One region of the Mesorhizobium sp. M0626 genome, then DNA from elsewhere that is predicted to be linked to it. Evidence: riboswitches for the same ligand, from Rfam matches in the RefSeq annotation. Region 1 holds a riboswitch; each other region holds the start of a gene.
What was found. A riboswitch is a leader RNA that binds a small molecule or an ion and turns the genes downstream of it on or off. The one in region 1 is predicted to bind cobalamin.

Region 1 (5,821 bases):
TCGAAAGATCGAGAACGACGGCTTCGCCATCGAATGATTCGAAAACGATGTCCTTGCTTGCGACCGCATAGACCCGCTGTTGCATCGCTCTGTCCCCCGTTCCATGCGCCCATGAAGGGATGCGCCGGTTTCACGGTCTGCCAGCCCTTCCTAAGTGCGTCTAAATCACTCGGCCTATGCTTGGCAAGACAAAGACCCGCGAACACAACGCCTGCCTCGGCGACCGTTGCGGCGAAGTCGACCGGCTCAAGCCTCGATTTCGAGCGCCGACAATGGTTTCGAGCAGCAGGCAAGGATGAAACCGTCATCGATCTCGTGGTCGAGGATGCCGCCATTGTGGCTCATCTCGACTTCGCCGGAGACCTTCTTCACCTTGCAGGTGCCGCACAGGCCGAACTCGCAGGCGGCGGGAATCCGCACGCCCGAGCTGCGCGCGGTCTGCAGCACGGTCTGGCCGGCGACGCAGCCGGCATCGACCTCCGAAAGCGAGAAGCGGATCGGCGTCACGGCTTCGACAGGTGCAGCGATGCCGTCCTCGACCGGGGAGGCAAACGGCGCCGGAATTTCCTCCATCACAGGCGCGGCAAAGCTCTCCTGATGGTATTTCGTCATGTCGAAGCCGGCGGCATCCAGCATGCCGCGCACGGCGCGCATGAACGGATCGGGGCCGCAGCAGAAGATTTCGCGCTCGCGGAAATCCGGAGCCAGCAAGGGCAGCCGGATCGCATCGATGCGCCCCATATGGCCGTACCAGCCTTCGCGGCTGGAACGTTCCTCGATCATGAAGCCGAGCGACAGGCCGGGCATATGGCCGCCGAGCAGTTCGAGTTCCTTGCGGAAGATGATCTCTTCGGCACGCCGCGCGCAGTTGACGAAACCGACATCGGTCCATGGCGCGCAGTCGTTCAGCCAGCGCAGCATCGACATCATCGGTGTCACGCCGGAGCCAGCCGAAATGAACAGGTATTTGGCCGCCGGGTGGCTGTGCAACGAGAAGTCGCCCGCCGGTCCATAGGCCTTGACGTGCGAGCCGGGCACCAGTTGGTCGAACATCCAGCGTGTGCCGATGCTGCCCGGTTGCGCCTTCACTGTCACCGCGATCGAAAACGGCCGCGATGGTGACGACGACAGCGTATAGGTGCGCATCAGCGGCCCGTCCGGTGTCGGCAGTTCCAGCGTCAGGAACTGGCCCGGCTTGTAGCGGAACCAGGTCTGATTGTCGGAGCGGAAGGTGAAGGTCTTGACGTCGGGCGCCTCGTCGCTGACGCCGATCACTTCCAGCACCTGCAGCCTGTCGTTCCACGGCGCCATCTGGTCGAGATGGCGATAGAGCCCAAGATCCGTCATCGCATTCATCCTCCGGTCCTTCCTCGCCTGCTCCAGCTCACGCGACGCTGCGCAGCGCCGGCCGGCCGCCTTCGGCAAGGCGCGGGCCGATGAAGGCCGCGTACCATTCGACGAACTGGATCACGCCGCCCTCGTGCAGCTCCGAGTAGGGGCCGGGCTCATAGGCCGGAGACAGGATGCCGAAGGCGTTTTCCTCGACGATGCGGCGGTCCTGGTCGTTGGTCTCGGTCCAGACATGGGTGAGCTCCTCAAGGTTGTAGTCGACCCCCTCGACCGCATCCTTGTGCACCAGCCACTTGGTCGTCACCGCGGTTTCGGTGGCGCTGATCGGCAGCACCCGGAAGGTGACCGCATGGTCGATCAGGATGTGGTTCCAGGTCGTCGGATAGTGGTAGTGCATCAAGGTGCCGATGCGGTCGGCGGCAACAGTGTCGGACAGGTTCTTCGTCACCGCGCGCTTTCCCGACATCGTGTAGCTGACGGCATCGCGCAGCAGCGGCGCGCGGGTGGCGCGGTATTGCCCGGCCGGATCGATGCGGAACTTGCTCGGCAGGCCCGCCGCCTCGCATTTCGCCCAGTGCGCGAGCATCTCCGGGTCACTGTCGGCGCCCTGCACGCCGGTCACCGTCGGCGCTTCGGGGAATGTCTTGCACAGCTCCGGATGATTGCCGGCGCAGTGATAGCATTCGCGGTTGTTTTCCCAGACCAGCTTCCAGTTGCCCTTCTCGATGATGGTGCTCTCGAAGGCGACCTTGGCTTCATTCAGCCGGTGCGGCTTGAGGTAGGGCTCTATCATGGCGCGCATCGGCGCAAAGTCGGCAGGTTCTTTCGCCAGGCAGATGAAGATGTAGCCGCCGACGCTCTCGCAGGCGACGGGCTTCAGGCCGAACTGGCTCTTGTGGAAACCGTCGGCCATCTGGCGGGCAAACAGCAGCCGGCCGTCAAGCTCGTAGGTCCACTGGTGATAGGGGCAGACAAGCTTTGCCGCCATGCCCCTCTCAGTGTTGCAGACACGGCTGCCGCGATGGCGGCAGGAATTGTGAAAGGCGTTGATGTTGCCCTTCTGGTCGCGGACCAGCACCACCGGATAATCGCCGATCTGCACGGTGATATAGCTGCCGGGCTTCGGCAGTTCGCAATCATGGCCGATGAACAGCCAGTCGCGATACCAGATAAGCTCCATGTCGAGCTTGAAATAGTCCGGGTCTGTGTAGAAGGGCTGTTCCAGCGAAAAGCCTTGCTTGCGGCCGTTCAGGAGCCTCAGCATGTCGTTGCGCGTATCCATAGTTCTGTCCTCGTGGTTTAAGGACTGAACTTGGTGGTGATGGAGGAAGGATCGAACGCAGGCCGGCGCGGCGCCGGACATGCACTATCCACCTCTTGACCGCCCACCGCGATCAGTCGAGTCTAGGCATCTCGGGCTGGTTTCCGGGCTCTGGAGTTGTCCTTGCGGACCATCGCGACACCTTCCCAGGCTCTTGCCCAGTGGTCTCCCGTTGCGACTTCAACTCCACCACCGTTGCGGGGGCAGCGCCGGATTCTGACCGGCTTCCCAATTCTCCGCTGCGTCGTCACGAAGCGGCACCCGAGATGCGATCATCTAATCACGGCAGCGATCGCGACGTCGGCATGAAAGCGACATCATATCCATGCGGCGCGACACGCGCGGCATACGCCCCCCGCCGCCGGTCAAAGAGCTGAGACGTTTCTTGCGACGCCATCATCGCCGTTTCGAATCGCTGCGGATCCAGTTCGATCGGGGGCAAAAAGGGCTCAACGGTATCGAAAAGTTACTATTAGCAATCTGTAATCGAACCGAACGGTTCGTTTCTGTTGACAATGCGTGCAGGACGGTGTGAACGACGGCCCGGAAACCGACATCGGAGCGAACCACTCGGTTCGGCATAAGCGACTGAAAACAATGCGATAAATGACCATAGAGGAACTTCCTGGCACAATTTCAAGGTGCAGGACCGTGGTCCACACGGAACAACTTCGTGATTGGAAACCAGCCTATGGCTTTCCCACATCGGGGCTGTCCGAACGACGCGAATTCCTCCCAAGACACGCCGCTAGACGGACAGACAAACTGGAGTACTAAAAATGAAAAAGATCATCCTCACTGCCGCAGCCGTTTTGGCGATCACCGGCAGCGCCTTCGCCGGTAGCGACAATTACGGTTCCAATGGTGCGAACCAGCCAGCCGTCTCGGTCGACAGCTCGTATACGGCTTCCATTCAGAAGCCGGCGCACGCTGACAAGCAGCCTGTCGTTCAGGGCGCCGACCGCGACCTCTACGGCAATCGCTGATCCCGACCAAAGAAGGGCGGCTAACCCGTCGCTCTCGGGATCCCAAAAAATTCAGGAGTATTTGAAATGAAAAAGATCATCCTTGCTGCCGCCGCCGTTTTGGCCATCTCCGGCAGCGCTTTCGCCGGCAGCGACAACTACGGTTCGAACGGCGCCAACCAGCCTGCGATTACGTCGACCGATAGTGGCCATACGGCTTCGGTTGAGAAGTCGGCTCCAGCCGAGCAGGCGCCTGCCCACGGTGCCGACCGTAACCTTTTCGGCCGCTAAAAGCCGGTTTCCAGCACGTGGCGGGCTTATCCGCTGCAGCTGGCGGCATCAGAAAAATTCAGGAGACTAAAATGAAGAAGATCGTTCTCGCCGCCGCAGCCGTTCTGGCTGTTTCGAGCGCTGCCTTTGCCGGCAGCGACAATTATGGCTCCAATGGCGCCAACCAGCCGGCCGCTGCCGTCGACACCACCCGCACTTCGTCGACCGGCACCAACTCGGCGGTCTACAAGCTGCTGAACTCGTCGGACGACCAACAGAAGTTCGTTCCTCAGAGCAGCGACAGGGATCGGTTCGGCAACAACTAACAGCCGAAGCTTAAAAAAGAGCGGCGGGCCTAGCCCGCCGCTCTTTTTTCATGCCTGTACGACGCAGCTATCTCAAGCCGCCTTCACTTCCACCGGCTTGAGCGAGAAGGAGTGCCCATCGGCGTCGAAGATGTGCAGGTCCCCGGCATCCGCGGTCAGCCGCAGCTTTGCCCCGCGCTTGACCTCGACATTGCCGGGCAGCTTGGTCACCAATGGCAGGTCGGCGCGGCCGATATCGATATAGACCAGCTGCACCTCGCCGAGCTGCTCCACATAGTCCACCACGCCCTCGAAAAGATATTCCGTGCCGGTGGCGACCGACAGATCCTCCGGCCGCACGCCGAAGCTGACCGCCGCACCCTTGGCTGACGCCAGCGTTGCAATCGGCACAGTGGCCTTGCGGCCGCCGACATGGCTGACGATTGTCGGGTTGCCCGTCTTGTCGATCGTCGCCGGCAGGATGTTCATGGCCGGCGAGCCGATGAACTGGGCGACGAACAGATTGCCGGGCTTCTTGTAGAGGTCCATCGGCGTGCCGACCTGCTCGATATGGCCGTCCTTCAGCACCACGATGCGGTCGGCCAGCGTCATCGCTTCGACCTGATCGTGGGTGACGTAGATCATGGTCGTGGCAGGCATCGATTCCTTGAGCTTGGCGATCTCGATGCGGGTGGCGACGCGCAGTGCGGCGTCGAGGTTCGACAGCGGCTCATCGAACAGGAACACTTTCGGGTTGCGCACGATGGCGCGGCCAATGGCGACACGCTGGCGCTGGCCGCCCGACATCGCCTTGGGCAGACGGTCGAGATATTTGGTCAGTTGCAGGATTTCGGCGGCCTGCCGCACCCTTTTGTCGATCTCGGCCTTGCTTTCCTTGCCGATCTTCATCGAGAAGGCCATGTTGTCGTAGACGGTCATGTGCGGATAGAGCGCATAGGACTGGAACACCATGGCGATGCCGCGCTTGGAAGGCGGCACGTCGTTCACCACCTCGCCGGCGATCTTCAGCTCGCCGGAGGTGATCTCCTCAAGCCCGGCGATGGACCGCAGCAAGGTCGACTTGCCGCAACCCGACGGGCCGACGAAGACGATGAACTCGCCCGACTTTATGTCGAGGTCGATGCCGTGGAGAATGTGCAGATTGCCGTATGATTTCTTCACCTGTCTCAGCGTGACATCGGCCATAATTTCCTCCCAGTGATTTCCCTAGAGAACCTGGATTTCCTCAAAAAATCCAGTTTCGTCAAAAACTCAGTCGATGCGCCCGAACCAAGCGCCGTAGCCGCCGAGGCGGATGGAACCTGTGCCGGATTGTCCCGAAAAACCGTGCCCGGCCAAGGGCAGCAGCGCCTGACCACCGAGATCGACCTCGGCCGGCTTGCTGGCCAGATTGAAGACGCAGACGATCTGCTCATTGCCCTCACGGCGGGTGAAGGCGACGGTGTCGCCCTCGCTTTCGATGAACTCGATGTCGCCTTTGGCGAGGGCCGGATGCTGGCGGCGGAAACCGAGAAAGCGCCGGTAGTGCTCGAGCAGCGAGGCCGCGTCGCCCTGCTGAACATTGACCGCTTGCGACAAATGCTTGCCCG
Region 2 (5,821 bases), on a different contig from region 1:
ACGTCCATCTCCGCGGGACGCTAGCGATACCCGGACCCTGCCACCTCGCCCGTAGTCTGCTCGATCAACTGGGGGCGGACAGACGCAGCACCATATATTGTCGCTGCCTGAGCGAACGCGCCAAGCAGTCTACTTTGAGAAACGACGCGTGTCCGATTTGTTCGAGGCGCGGGGCCTGTATGTCCCCAAGGAACGATATTATAGCGTAGTGCCACATTTATATTTCTGCGGGATTAAGACACGTGCCGTAGGGAAATTGCACATTTGCGCCGAGTGGCTCATTTCCAAGAGTGTGATCGGTTTGGCATATTCCCGGCCGACATCCGCCAGCCGGCAACTCCCCACACGGTGAGGAAGAGAAGCCTCACGCCTGCACTTTCTGCCGGAGCGCGCGTGCTGCAGCGACCATGTTAATGAGGGCAGGGCGGACCTCCTCCCATTTGCGTGTTTTGAGGCCACAGTCCGGGTTTATCCACAGTTGGCCGTCGGACAGTCGCTCGCGGGCAAGCATGACTAAGTCCGAAATCTCGCCGACTTCCGGGACGCGTGGTGAGTGAATATCATAGACGCCAGGACCGATTTCGTTCGGATATTTGGAGCTCGTGAAGGCGTCCAACAGTTCCATCTTCGAGCGCGACGTCTCAATCGAAATGACATCCGCATCCATTCCAGCGATCGCGTGAATGATCTCGTTGAACTCCGAATAGCACATGTGGGTATGAATTTGAGTCGCGTCCTTTACACCCGTTGAAGCGATCCGGAAACATTCGACAGCCCAGTCGAGATAGACTTTCCAGTCAGATTGGCGCAGTGGCAATCCTTCGCGAAACGCGGCCTCATCGATCTGGACCATCCTTGCGCCGGATCTTTCGAGATCCGTCACTTCGTCGCGGATGGCGAGCGCGATCTGGCGGCAGGCTTCGGAGCGGGGTACGTCGTCGCGAACAAAAGACCAGTTGAGAATGGTGACTGGGCCTGTGAGCATTCCCTTCACGGGCTTTTCCGTAAGCGACTGGGCGAATTGCCACCAGCGCACTGTCATCGGATTGCGCCTCGATACGTCGCCGAAAATGATGGGGGGACGCACGTAGCGCGACCCATAGCTTTGTACCCAGGCATGTTGGGTGAGCGCGAAGCCGGACAACTGCTCGCCGAAATGCTGTACCATGTCGTTTCGCTCGAACTCACCATGCACCAGCACGTCCAGCCCGATCTCTTCCTGCCAGCGAATTGCAGCCTCGATCTCCTTCTTCAGGAACGTCTCATAGTCGACATAGCTCAGCTGGCCCTTCGCATGAGCGGCCCGCGCCTTGCGTACCTGCGGCGTCTGCGGGAAGGACCCGATGGTCGTCGTCGGGAACGGCGGCAGCCCGAGTGAGCCGGCCTGGACTCTGGAGCGCTCGCCAAAAGCGCTCTCTCGTCGCTTCGCGCTGTCCTCAATGCTAGCGATCCGCCCCTGAACAAGCGGGTCATGGATCCTCGTGGATGTCACGCGCGTGGCGGCAGCCTCGGCAGACGCTTTCAACGCGCCTGCCACCGCATCCCTGCCTTGGGACAGGGCCCGGGCCAGCAAGACCAGCTCGTCGGTCTTCTGGGCCGCGAAGGCGAGCCACGACCTGATGTCCGCGTCGAGTTCCGTCTCCATGCGCAGATCAATCGGCACATGCAGCATCGAGCAAGAAGGCGCGATCTCGACGCGGTCCAAGGGCCAGCCGGCGACGATCGGTTTGATGCGGTCGAGAATGGCGGGCAGGTTCGCACGCCAGACGTTGCGGCCATCGATCAAGCCAAGCGAGAGCACCAGATCCTTCGGAGCGAGCCGAGCCACCGTTTCCAGCTGCTCGGGAGCGCGCACGAGATCAATATGCAGGCCGGCCAGGGGCAGAGAAATCGCGGTTTCGAGATTGTCTCCCAGCGACCCGAAATACGTAGCCAGCATGATCTTCAGCTCGGGCGCGGCTTTCGACAGCTGGCCATAGGCGAATTCGAACGCAGCTCGTTCGTTCGGGTTCAGATCGAGGACAAGCGCTGGCTCATCGATCTGCACCCAGTCGGCTCCCGACAGCTTCAACCTCTCCAGAAGCTGCTCGTAAACCGGCAGCAGCCGCGGTAGGAGCGCGATGGGACCGAACCCCTCGGCAGGCGATTTCGCCAGCTTGAGGAAGGTGATGGGTCCAAGGATGACTGGGCGTGTGTGAATGCCGAGAGCTTTAGCCTCGAGGAAGTAATCGACCGGCTTCGATGACGAGAGGGCGAACGTCTGATCATCATCGAGTTCCGGCACAATGTAGTGGTAGTTGGTGTCAAACCACTTGGTCATTTCCATCGCGGTTACACCAGGTCCATGAGCCTCCTCCTGGTAACCAGCGTGTCCACAATCCTCCGTCTGACCCTGGTTGCCGCGCGCCATTGCGAAGTAGATGTCAAGTGGGACCTCGCCGCTATTCCAGCCGTAACGGGATGGAACGGCCCCGACCATGGCTGCGGTGTCGAGCACATGGTCGTAAAGCGAGAAGTCGTTCGACGGGATTTTCGACACGCCGCGATCGCGCTGCTCTTCCCAGCTAGCGGCACGGAGCGCCTTCGACGTCGTGAGAAGGTCGCCAGCGGACGATGTTCCGGACCAGTAGCTTTCAAGCGCGAATTTCAGTTCTCGCCGACGACCGAAGCGCGGCACGCCGAGCGTTGCTACAGGAATTTGCTGAGAGACAGTCATGTCATACCCCGATGATTGGGGCGTCGGTGACAAGGAAGGCGCTAGCAGGCCGGCATCAACGCCGGGTTGCAGCGGCCACCGAGACACCCCGCCCGTGGACGTAATTCGCGTGGCAGGTCTCCTGGCTCGCGGGGTCATAGCCTCTACCCGTCTTCCTGAGGGTATTCGCCTCAGTGACGTGTGTTGGCTCGCCGCTAACAGTTGCGGGGGCAGCGCCGGCATCGCGCCGGCTTCCCTCTTAGCTCCGCTGCGGCAGCGCCGCACGCGAGAACCACGACACGCAGACAATCACAGCAGTTCGCTCTTTTGTCAATGACGCATAACGAAATGTTTATGTCGTTATGTGATCGCGCTTTTACGCCTTTGTCTAGCATTGTGAAATATTCAGTCTGCTGCCCGCATTCGGCATCGTGGGACGTGATCGCAAGTCAGTCCGACGGACGCCGCGAGTTCTCCGTTACCTCAGGAACCTTACTGGCCTTACCCAAGCTGAGCTTCTGGAAAATGCTGGTGACGATCTGGATGACGGTGAATGCCGTCATGGCAAGCACGCCTTGCACCGCTCCTCCAGCGAGCTTCACGGCAGCAGCATGGGTCAGTTCTCCGAAGCGAATGGCTGTCGCTATCAGCGAGCTTTGACACAGTTCCGCCACTGCGGTCATCGCGTCAGTAGGGCGGCTGGTTAGTTGCCGGCGCATCTACAGCAACCCAGCCCCTTCCGCCTCGCGGCGCAAATTCTGCCTTGGCCTTGGGCCGATCTGCTGGATCACCAGGCCGGCCGCCAGCGAGCCAAGGTCGCCGCAGGTCTTGAGGTTGCGGCCCTGCGTGTAGCCATGCAGGAAACCGGCGGCGTAGAGGTCGCCGGCGCCGGTGGTGTCGACCAACTCCTTGATGGCGGTCGCCTCGATGACCACGGTCTCGTCGCCGCGCACGATCACCGAGCCTTTTTCGGAACGGGTGACGGCGGCAATCTTGCAGTCCTTGCGGATCTGAGCCAGCGCCTCGTCGAAGGATTTTGTCTGGTAGAGCGACTTGATCTCGTGGCTGTTGGCAAAGACGATGTCGACAGTGCCCGAGCGCATCAGCTCGAGGAACTCGTCCCGGTAGCGGTCGACGCAGAACGAATCCGACAACGTCATCGACACTTCGCGTCCGGCCTCGTGTGCGAGCTTCGCCGTCTGCCGGATCGCCTCCTTGGCGCGCGGCGGATCCCACAAATAGCCCTCGAAATAGGTAACCTTGGCGCCGGATGCCTTGTCGGCCTCGACATCCTCAGGGCCAAGCTCGACGCAGGCGCCGAGATAGGTGTTCATCGAGCGCTCGCCGTCGGGCGTGACGAAGATCATAGAGCGCGCCGTCGGCGGCTCGCCCTTGAGCGGCCTGGTGTCGAAGGCGACACCCTGTGCATGGATATCGTGCGCATAGATTTCGCCCAGCGCATCGTTGGAGACCTTGCCGAAGAAGGCGGCGCGGCCGCCGAAACTGGCGACGCCCGCCGCCGTGTTGCCGGCGCTGCCGCCAGAGGCCTCGATCGCCGGGCCCATGCGGCTGTAGAGCAGCTCGGCGCGCCTGGTGTCGATGAGGTTCATCGCACCCTTGATGATGCCGTTGGTCTCGAGAAAAGCGTCGTCGCACTGGGCGATGATGTCGACAATGGCATTGCCGATGCAAAGCACGTCATAATCCGGCATCAATGTCTCCGCCAAAAAACCCGGGCCGGCTTCTTGCCACGCCTGCCAGGCGCGGCTCTGCCCGGTGGAAATGGGCTTTCCGCTTGCCAATCCGTTCGCCGGCGGCTCTCACGGGGCGGCGAGTCCTGCCTCGCGACGCAATTCGTCCGCCCTGTCTGTCTTCTCCCAGGTGAAATCAGGCTCTTCACGGCCGAAATGGCCATAGGTCGCTGTATTGCGGTATATAGGGCGTAAGAGATCAAGCATCTTGATAATGCCTTTCGGTCTGAGATCGAACAACTCAAGAATGAGGCGCTCGATCCTGCTTTCCTCAACCCTGGCTGTCCCGAACGTGTTGACCATGACGGAAACCGGACTGGCCACGCCGATTGCGTAAGCAAGCTGCACCTCGCACACGTCCGCAAGTCCGCTAGCGACGATGTTCTTTGCGACATAGCGGGCTGCATAGGCAGCCGAGCGGTCAACCTTGGACGGGTCCTTGCCCGAGAAGGCGCCGCCGCCATGACGACCCATCCCGCCATAGGAATCGACGATGATCTTGCGTCCAGTGAGACCGCAGTCGCCGCGCGGCCCGCCGACTACGAACCGCCCCGTCGGGTTGACCAGAATTCTGATGCCTTCCGTCTCCAGGTGGGTCGGCAGGACAGGCTTTATGATTTCCTCAATGACGCCCTCGCGGACAGTCTCTTGCGAGACCTGCTCGTCATGTTGCGTCGACACGACGATGGTATCCAGGGCGACCGGGCGCAACCCCTCATAGCGCACTGAGACTTGGGATTTCATGTCAGGACGCAACCAGCCAAGCTGTTGTGCCTTCCGGACATACGCCTGCCGTTTCGTCAAGCGATGAGCGAGCTGGATCGGCAAAGGCATCAGGGTATCGGTTTCGCGGCATGCGTAGCCGAACATGAGGCCCTGATCTCCCGCTCCCTGCTGGAGGTCTTGCCCTCTTCCCTCGTCAACGCCTTGGCTGATGTCGGGCGACTGCTCGGTGAGGGCATGAACGACGGAGCAACGCCGGCCGTCAAAGCCGACGGCCTCGTCGTCGTACCCAATGTCGAGAATCGTATCGCGCGCAACTTGGCTGTAATCCACCTGGGCATCGCTGGTGATCTCGCCAGCCAGAACGACTATCCCTGATTTTACCAACGCTTCACAGGCGACGCGCGCCTTGGGATCTGTGCGGAGGATGGCATCGAGGATGGCATCCGAGATGTTGTCGGCCAACTTATCCGGGTGCCCCGCGCCAACCGATTCGGAAGAGAACACGAACTGCCTAGCCATGAATACCTCGCTTGGGATGTTGGATGTGGTATGGGCATTTTGCTTGGCCCACCTTACTTGTCGCAGATGCCCGGGACCTCGAACGCAGCGCACAAGTCGGCAACGTCTCTTCGCACGCAGGCATGGAGAT
Region 3 (5,821 bases), on a different contig from region 1:
GTGGTGGCGACGATGACCTGGAAGACCGGCACGCCGGCGCGGTCGAACAGGGTTTGGACGCCGGGTTCGGCGCCGGAGGCGAAGGCGGTTGCGGTGATGATGGCGGCGGGGTTGAGCGAGGCCAGTGCGGTTTCGACGAAGGCCAGGGAGGTCGGGTCTTTGAGGCTGGAGACGAAGATCGGGACCGGTCTCATGCCGCGCTGGCGGAGTGCATCAAAGAGGGCATCGATTGGCGCGACATCGGCGGCCAGCAGCATCGAGCGGTAGAAGAGGATGGGGATGATGGGAGAGTTGATGTTGTCTGCGCCGAGTTCCCGCCCACCCCCCTCTGTCCTGCCGGACATCTCCCCCGCAAGGGGGGAGATTGTGCTCTCATCGACGCTTTCGCCAATCGGGGATGTTGCAGAGGAATCTATTATCGGCTGGGCAGAAAAAGTGCCGAGGTCCGCGCCGGCTGATCTCCCCCCTTGCGGGGGAGATGTCCGGCAGGACAGAGGGGGGTGTGAAGGAACGCCGACATGGGCAAAATCCAACTTGCCTACGACGCCGCGGCCAGGCTCGTAGTAACCAGCTTTCGGCACGCTGACCGGCTCAGCCGCCGCCGCATCCTGCCCAGCCAACCCCGCCAGCCGCTGCATCAGTGCTGCCATATTCTCCGGTCCGCCCTCGCGGAAATAACCAAGCAGGACGTCCAGATCCTCGCGCGGCAGCGTCGAGGCTTCGATCAGCCTGAGATCCTCGTCGTGGCTCTCGCCCGGCAGCAGCGCCAGCTTGATGCCGTTCGCACGGGCAGTCGCGGCAAGCTGGTCGCAGCCATAGCGCCACCAGTCGTAGCCGCCGAGGATGCGCACCAAAATCACCTTGGCGTGGCGGGCGACGCTGTCGATCCAGAGGTCCACGGACATGGGATGGCGCAGGTCGCGCAGCGCCGCCAGCCGCATCGACGGCAGGCGGGCGGCATCGGCCTTCCACGCCGCCGCGAGACCGGCGAGGTCGCTGTCGGTGAAGGACAGCGCCACGATATCCGCCGGCGTCTGCCCGAGATCGACGGGCTCGGCGAGATCGTCGAGCGAGGCGGATGTGGTGGTGAGTATATGCATTTCGGCTCGTGGTTTGGATCAACCGGCGAGTATACGCTCGATCGCCGGGCGGTTCAGTCCTTTCAGGCCAATGACGACAAGACGCGAGCGGCGGTCGTCCTCAGCCGCCCAGGCGCGGTCATAGTAATGATTGACGCGCGGGCCGACGGCCTGCAGCAAAAGCCGCATCGGCTTGCCGCCGACATCGACGAAGCCTTTTACACGCAACACGTTTTCCTGTTCGGCGGCGGTGGCGACGCGCTTGGCCAGGTCGTCGGGATTGGCGATCGAGGGGATGTCGACGATGAAGGTGTCGAAATCGTCATGCTCATGATCGAAAGCGCCGTCGTGATGCGACTTGCGGTTCTCGATGTCGTCTTCGACGGCGAGACCGAGGCCAAGCAGCACCGACGGGTCGACCTTGCCATGCGCAGTCGGCACGATTTTTACCGCGCGGGCGGAATGTTCATTGATGATGGCGTTGGCGCGGGCCGAACCGGGGGCGTCCATCAGATCGCTCTTCGACAGGATGATCAAATCGGCGCAGGCGATCTGGTCCTCGAACACTTCTTCGACAGGATCGTCATGGTCGAGCGTCTCGTCCTGAGCGCGCTGTGCCTGCAAAGCGTCCATGTCGTTGGCGACGCGGCCTTCGGCCAGCGCCGGGCCGTCTACCACGGCGATGACACCGTCGACGGTTACCCGGCTCTTCACGCTCGGCCACTGGAACGCCTGGACCAGCGGCTTGGGCAGAGCCAGGCCCGAGGTCTCGATCAGGATGTGGTCAACCTTCGGTGTCAGCGCGAGGATCTTGTCGAGGGCGGGCACGAAATCGTCGGCGACTGTACAGCAGATGCAGCCATTGGCCAGTTCGACGATGTTTTCCTCGGGGCAGGTGTCGATGCCGCAGCCTTTCAGGATTTCCCCGTCGATGCCGATGTCGCCGAACTCGTTGACGATGATGGCGATGCGCTTGCCGCCGGCATTTTCCAGGAGATGGCGGACCAGCGTCGTCTTGCCGGCGCCGAGGAAGCCTGTAACGACAGTGCAGGGAACACGGGAGAGGTTGGCGGCCGGGTTTGAAGCGTTCATCGTCAGTCCTTCAGCATGTCGAGGGGTGGGATGCGGGCAACGAGGCCGCGCTTGAGGCTATCGGGCCGGCCGCGCCACGGGATGAGGCCGTCGGCCGAAGTCGCGAAGAGCTTTGCGCCGGTAACGAGGTCGGCGCCGCTGGTTGCGGTCAGATCGCCGAAGACATAGCTCCAGCAGCCATCGCGCAGGATCGCGGCGCTGAGGCGGCGCTTGCAATTGCCGAGACATTCGGCGGTGCGGACCCGGATATCGCCGGCAGCGGCGCGGCCTGTGTCCTCAGCCAGCAATTCGCCGGCGCGCGGATGGGCGTCGGAACCGGTCTCATCGCGGCAGGAGGCGCAGACGATGACGGTCACGCCGGTCAGGGCGTCGTTGTCGCCGGACGCAATGTCCGTTGTGCCAGCCGAAAAACTGCTGTTCTGGTCCAAAAACCGTGCTCCTTGCCCGGAAACCCGCCAGGCGATCGGATACTTTGTCTCAGACGGCAGGTCTCCTGGCTCGCGGGTCATCGCCTTGGTTAGCCGCCTTCCCGGTGTTACCCAGTGGCTTTCGGCCTTGGCTCTTCGCTTACAGTTGCGGGGACAGCCGCGGATTTGGGATTTTTTCGTCCCGCACCGCATTCCCTCTTGGCCCTTGCCGTTGCGGGCAGGGGACCGTCTGGAGCGGATTTAGGCTTTTGCAGGCAGCGGTGTCAACGCACGGCTACGACATGGCGATGTCGGCAGGGGCTGTCATGTCCCGGCTTCCGGCAGTGCCAGGATGACCTGTCGGATAGCTTGATAGCCATCGCTATAGTCCCAGTCATGACCGACAGCCAGATTCTGTCCCTCATGCCAAACCGCGTTGTCCAGAAGGACTTCGGCACTAATCAGCGTGCCCTTCAAGCCTGCCAGAAAGGTCCGGACAAAATGGCTTCCGGGGGGTACCGAAGCTGTGAACAGCTTTTCCAGCTTGGCATAGAATGCTGGATAGCCTGGTGTCAGCGAGCATAGCTCGGTTGTGGCCTGGGAAATGACCGGGCCGCTATAGATTTTCCAGCGGGCATCTTTTCGCCAGATCTTCCAACTGGCGCTGCTTCGCTGCCAAAGCTCTATTTCGGCCTGCATGTTCTCGCAGACGTGATCGGCCAGTCCCTCAATGGCCACATGGAAAACACCACGGAGAAACTTTTCAAACGCCTGGTTCAGTTCCTGTTCGCGCGTGTCGCCGAAGCCAGCAAAGGATTCAATGACCGGCTGAACATCAAGCAGCGGAGAAAAAATGTAGATTTCCAGGACCAGCCGGTCAGAACTCGTCTCGAACACCTCAGCCTCAAACCGAAGCTGCTTCGATTGGAGCATGACGTCCCTATCTCTGCGGACTGCATCTATTCCATGCGCAATGAGGGCGCCATGGATCATGTCGAGCACTTTGTCCGATGCCATTGCACAACCTACGAGGCTTATTGAGGCGTCTATGACAGACGCTGCAAGGGTTGGCCATCTCTCTCGCTAGCCAATGCCGGCCCCAGATTGCCGGCCGGCGTCACTTCGATGCGCTCAAGGCCAAGCCAGCCCTGCATCTCCTTTAGTTCCTCGAAAAGCTGTGCGGTGGTCTCAGGCGGTGCGCCTGCTTCGGCATAGGCGGCGTGGACGCGTAAGACACTCGCAGGCCGGTCGGCCTTGAGGTCGACGCGGGCGACGATCTTGTCGCCGAGCAAGAAAGGCAGCACGTAATAGCCATATTGCCGCTTGTCGGCCGGGGTGTAGATCTCGATGCGGTAGCGGAAATCGAAGAGACGCTCGGTGCGCGCGCGCTCGAAGACCACCGGATCGAAGGGGGCCAGCAAGGCGCGGGCCTCGATCTTTCGCGGCAGGCGGGCGTCCCTATAGAGGTAAGCCGGCTTGTCCCAACCTTCGACGTTTACCGGCAGCAACTCGCCCATCTCGACCAGTTCCTCCAACCGGCCCTTCATGTCGGCCGGCGACAAGCGGAAATAATCGCGCAGGTCACCCGACGTCGCGATGCCGTGGGCGCGGGCGGAAATGCGCAGCAATTCGCGGTGCGCGTCCTCGGCCGCCGGCACCGGCAGGTCGAGGATCGCCTGCGGCAGCACGCGCTCGGGCAGGTCATAGAAGCGTTCGAAGCCACGGCGGTGCGCCGTGGTGATGCGTCCGGCCCAGAACAGCCATTCGAAGGCGTGCTTGGCGTGGCTCCAGCCCCACCAGCCGCCCGAACCTTTCTGGCCTTCCAGGGCCGAAGCGGCGATCGGGCCACGCTCGGCGACCGCACGGTAGATCTCTTCGATATAGGCGGCGTGCTCGCGGCCCCATTTGGCGAGACCCAGATACATTTCATCGCCCTGCTCGGCGCGCTGCATGCGCCAGCGCATCAGCGGGTATGTCTCGACCGGCAGGAAGGAGGCCTCATGCGCCCAGTACTCGAACACGGTGCGCTTGCGGGTGATTGCGGCATTGTCGAGCAGGGCGAGCGGGTAGGGGCCAAGCCGCGAATAGAGCGGCATATAGTGGGCGCGCACCACGGCGCTGACGGAATCGATCTGCAGAAGGCCGGTGCGCGAGAGCACGCGGGCGAGGTGACGGCGGTCCGGTGTGCCGCCCGGTCGCGGGTCGGTAAAACCCTGCGCGGCGAGCGCGATGCGCCGGGCCGTCGCGAGTGAGATTTTGTCCTTCATCAAGATGCCTTTGCCCTGATCCGTTCCCGTATTTTTAGCCGATGATTCCGGCGATGCTAGCAGGCTTGTGGCGGGAGACATGTCAGGAGACAAAAGTGGAGTAAAAAACGAAGGAAATCAAACAGGAGGAGATCGGACCAGTTTTTCCCGAACTGCCGTCCAGCACCCTCTTTTGAACAAGGTTTGACTTGCTTCGCTCAAAGCCCTGCGCTAACCCTCGCCGCGTTGCAGCAAAGGCACCTAAAACGGTTCAGCGGTTAAACTGTCACGCTTCCGCATTAGGGTTGGTTGCTGTAATCAAAGTGGATTGGCCGCCAACGGAAAGCCGCAGCATGAACGCATTGCTCAGTTCGTACCTGCCCATAGTTCTCTTCATCGCCGTGGCGGCGGTCGTCGGCCTGGCGCTCATCATCGCGCCGTTCCTGGTGGCTTATCGCAATCCCGATCCGGAAAAGCTTTCCGCCTATGAGTGCGGGTTCAACTCGTTCGACGATGCCCGGATGAAGTTCGACATCCGCTTCTACCTGGTGTCGATCCTGTTCATCATCTTCGATCTGGAAGTGGCCTTCCTGTTTCCGTGGGCGGTGTCGTTCTCGAAGATCGGCATGCTCGGTTTCTGGTCGATGATGGTGTTTTTGGCGGTGCTGACCATCGGTTTTGCCTATGAATGGAAAAAAGGAGCGCTGGAATGGGATTGAACGACAGTTCCGGAACGCTCGTCGCGCCAAAGCCCAAAGGCCTGATAGACCCCAATACCGGACGTCCGGTCGGTTCTGACGATCCGTTCTTCCTCGAGATCAACAATGAACTCGCCGACAAGGGTTTTCTGGTCACCTCGACCGAGGCGCTGATCACCTGGGCGCGCAGCGGCTCGCTGATGTTCATGACCTTCGGCCTTGCCTGCTGCGCCGTCGAGATGATCCACACCTCGATGCCGCGCTACGATTCGGAGCGGTTCGGCGTTGCGCCGCGTGCG

Region 2: linked by a shared signal. The riboswitch ahead of metE (5-methyltetrahydropteroyltriglutamate--homocysteine S-methyltransferase) and the one ahead of NKI37_RS11400 (aromatic ring-hydroxylating oxygenase subunit alpha) in region 1 are both predicted to bind cobalamin.
Region 3: linked by a shared signal. The riboswitch ahead of NKI37_RS02715 (DUF1636 family protein) and the one ahead of NKI37_RS11400 (aromatic ring-hydroxylating oxygenase subunit alpha) in region 1 are both predicted to bind cobalamin.

What each region holds. Positions count from the first base shown of each region.
Region 1 covers NZ_JAMYQD010000008.1:10,885-16,705, reverse strand. Annotated here, with positions in the region: gene NKI37_RS11410 (PqqD family protein) at 1-85, opposite strand, end outside; gene NKI37_RS11405 (FAD-binding oxidoreductase) at 247-1,347, opposite strand; gene NKI37_RS11400 (aromatic ring-hydroxylating oxygenase subunit alpha) at 1,385-2,632, opposite strand; cobalamin riboswitch at 2,750-2,951, opposite strand; gene NKI37_RS11395 (DUF680 domain-containing protein) at 3,451-3,657, shown strand; gene NKI37_RS11390 (DUF680 domain-containing protein) at 3,724-3,927, shown strand; gene NKI37_RS11385 (DUF680 domain-containing protein) at 3,999-4,232, shown strand; gene NKI37_RS11380 (ABC transporter ATP-binding protein) at 4,305-5,417, opposite strand; gene bglA (beta-galactosidase BglA) at 5,484-5,821, opposite strand, start outside.
Region 2 covers NZ_JAMYQD010000036.1:12,442-18,262, reverse strand. Annotated here, with positions in the region: gene metE (5-methyltetrahydropteroyltriglutamate--homocysteine S-methyltransferase) at 365-2,716, opposite strand; cobalamin riboswitch at 2,811-3,007, opposite strand; gene NKI37_RS30635 (hypothetical protein) at 3,145-3,414, opposite strand; gene NKI37_RS30630 (adenosine kinase) at 3,415-4,407, opposite strand; gene metK (methionine adenosyltransferase) at 4,516-5,691, opposite strand; gene glyA (serine hydroxymethyltransferase) at 5,745-5,821, opposite strand, start outside.
Region 3 covers NZ_JAMYQD010000002.1:133,264-139,084, reverse strand. Annotated here, with positions in the region: gene cobN (cobaltochelatase subunit CobN) at 1-1,100, opposite strand, end outside; gene cobW (cobalamin biosynthesis protein CobW) at 1,119-2,171, opposite strand; gene NKI37_RS02715 (DUF1636 family protein) at 2,174-2,599, opposite strand; cobalamin riboswitch at 2,638-2,844, opposite strand; gene NKI37_RS02710 (DUF6348 family protein) at 2,903-3,595, opposite strand; gene NKI37_RS02705 (winged helix-turn-helix domain-containing protein) at 3,625-4,845, opposite strand; gene NKI37_RS02700 (NADH-quinone oxidoreductase subunit A) at 5,178-5,543, shown strand; gene NKI37_RS02695 (NuoB/complex I 20 kDa subunit family protein) at 5,534-5,821, shown strand, end outside.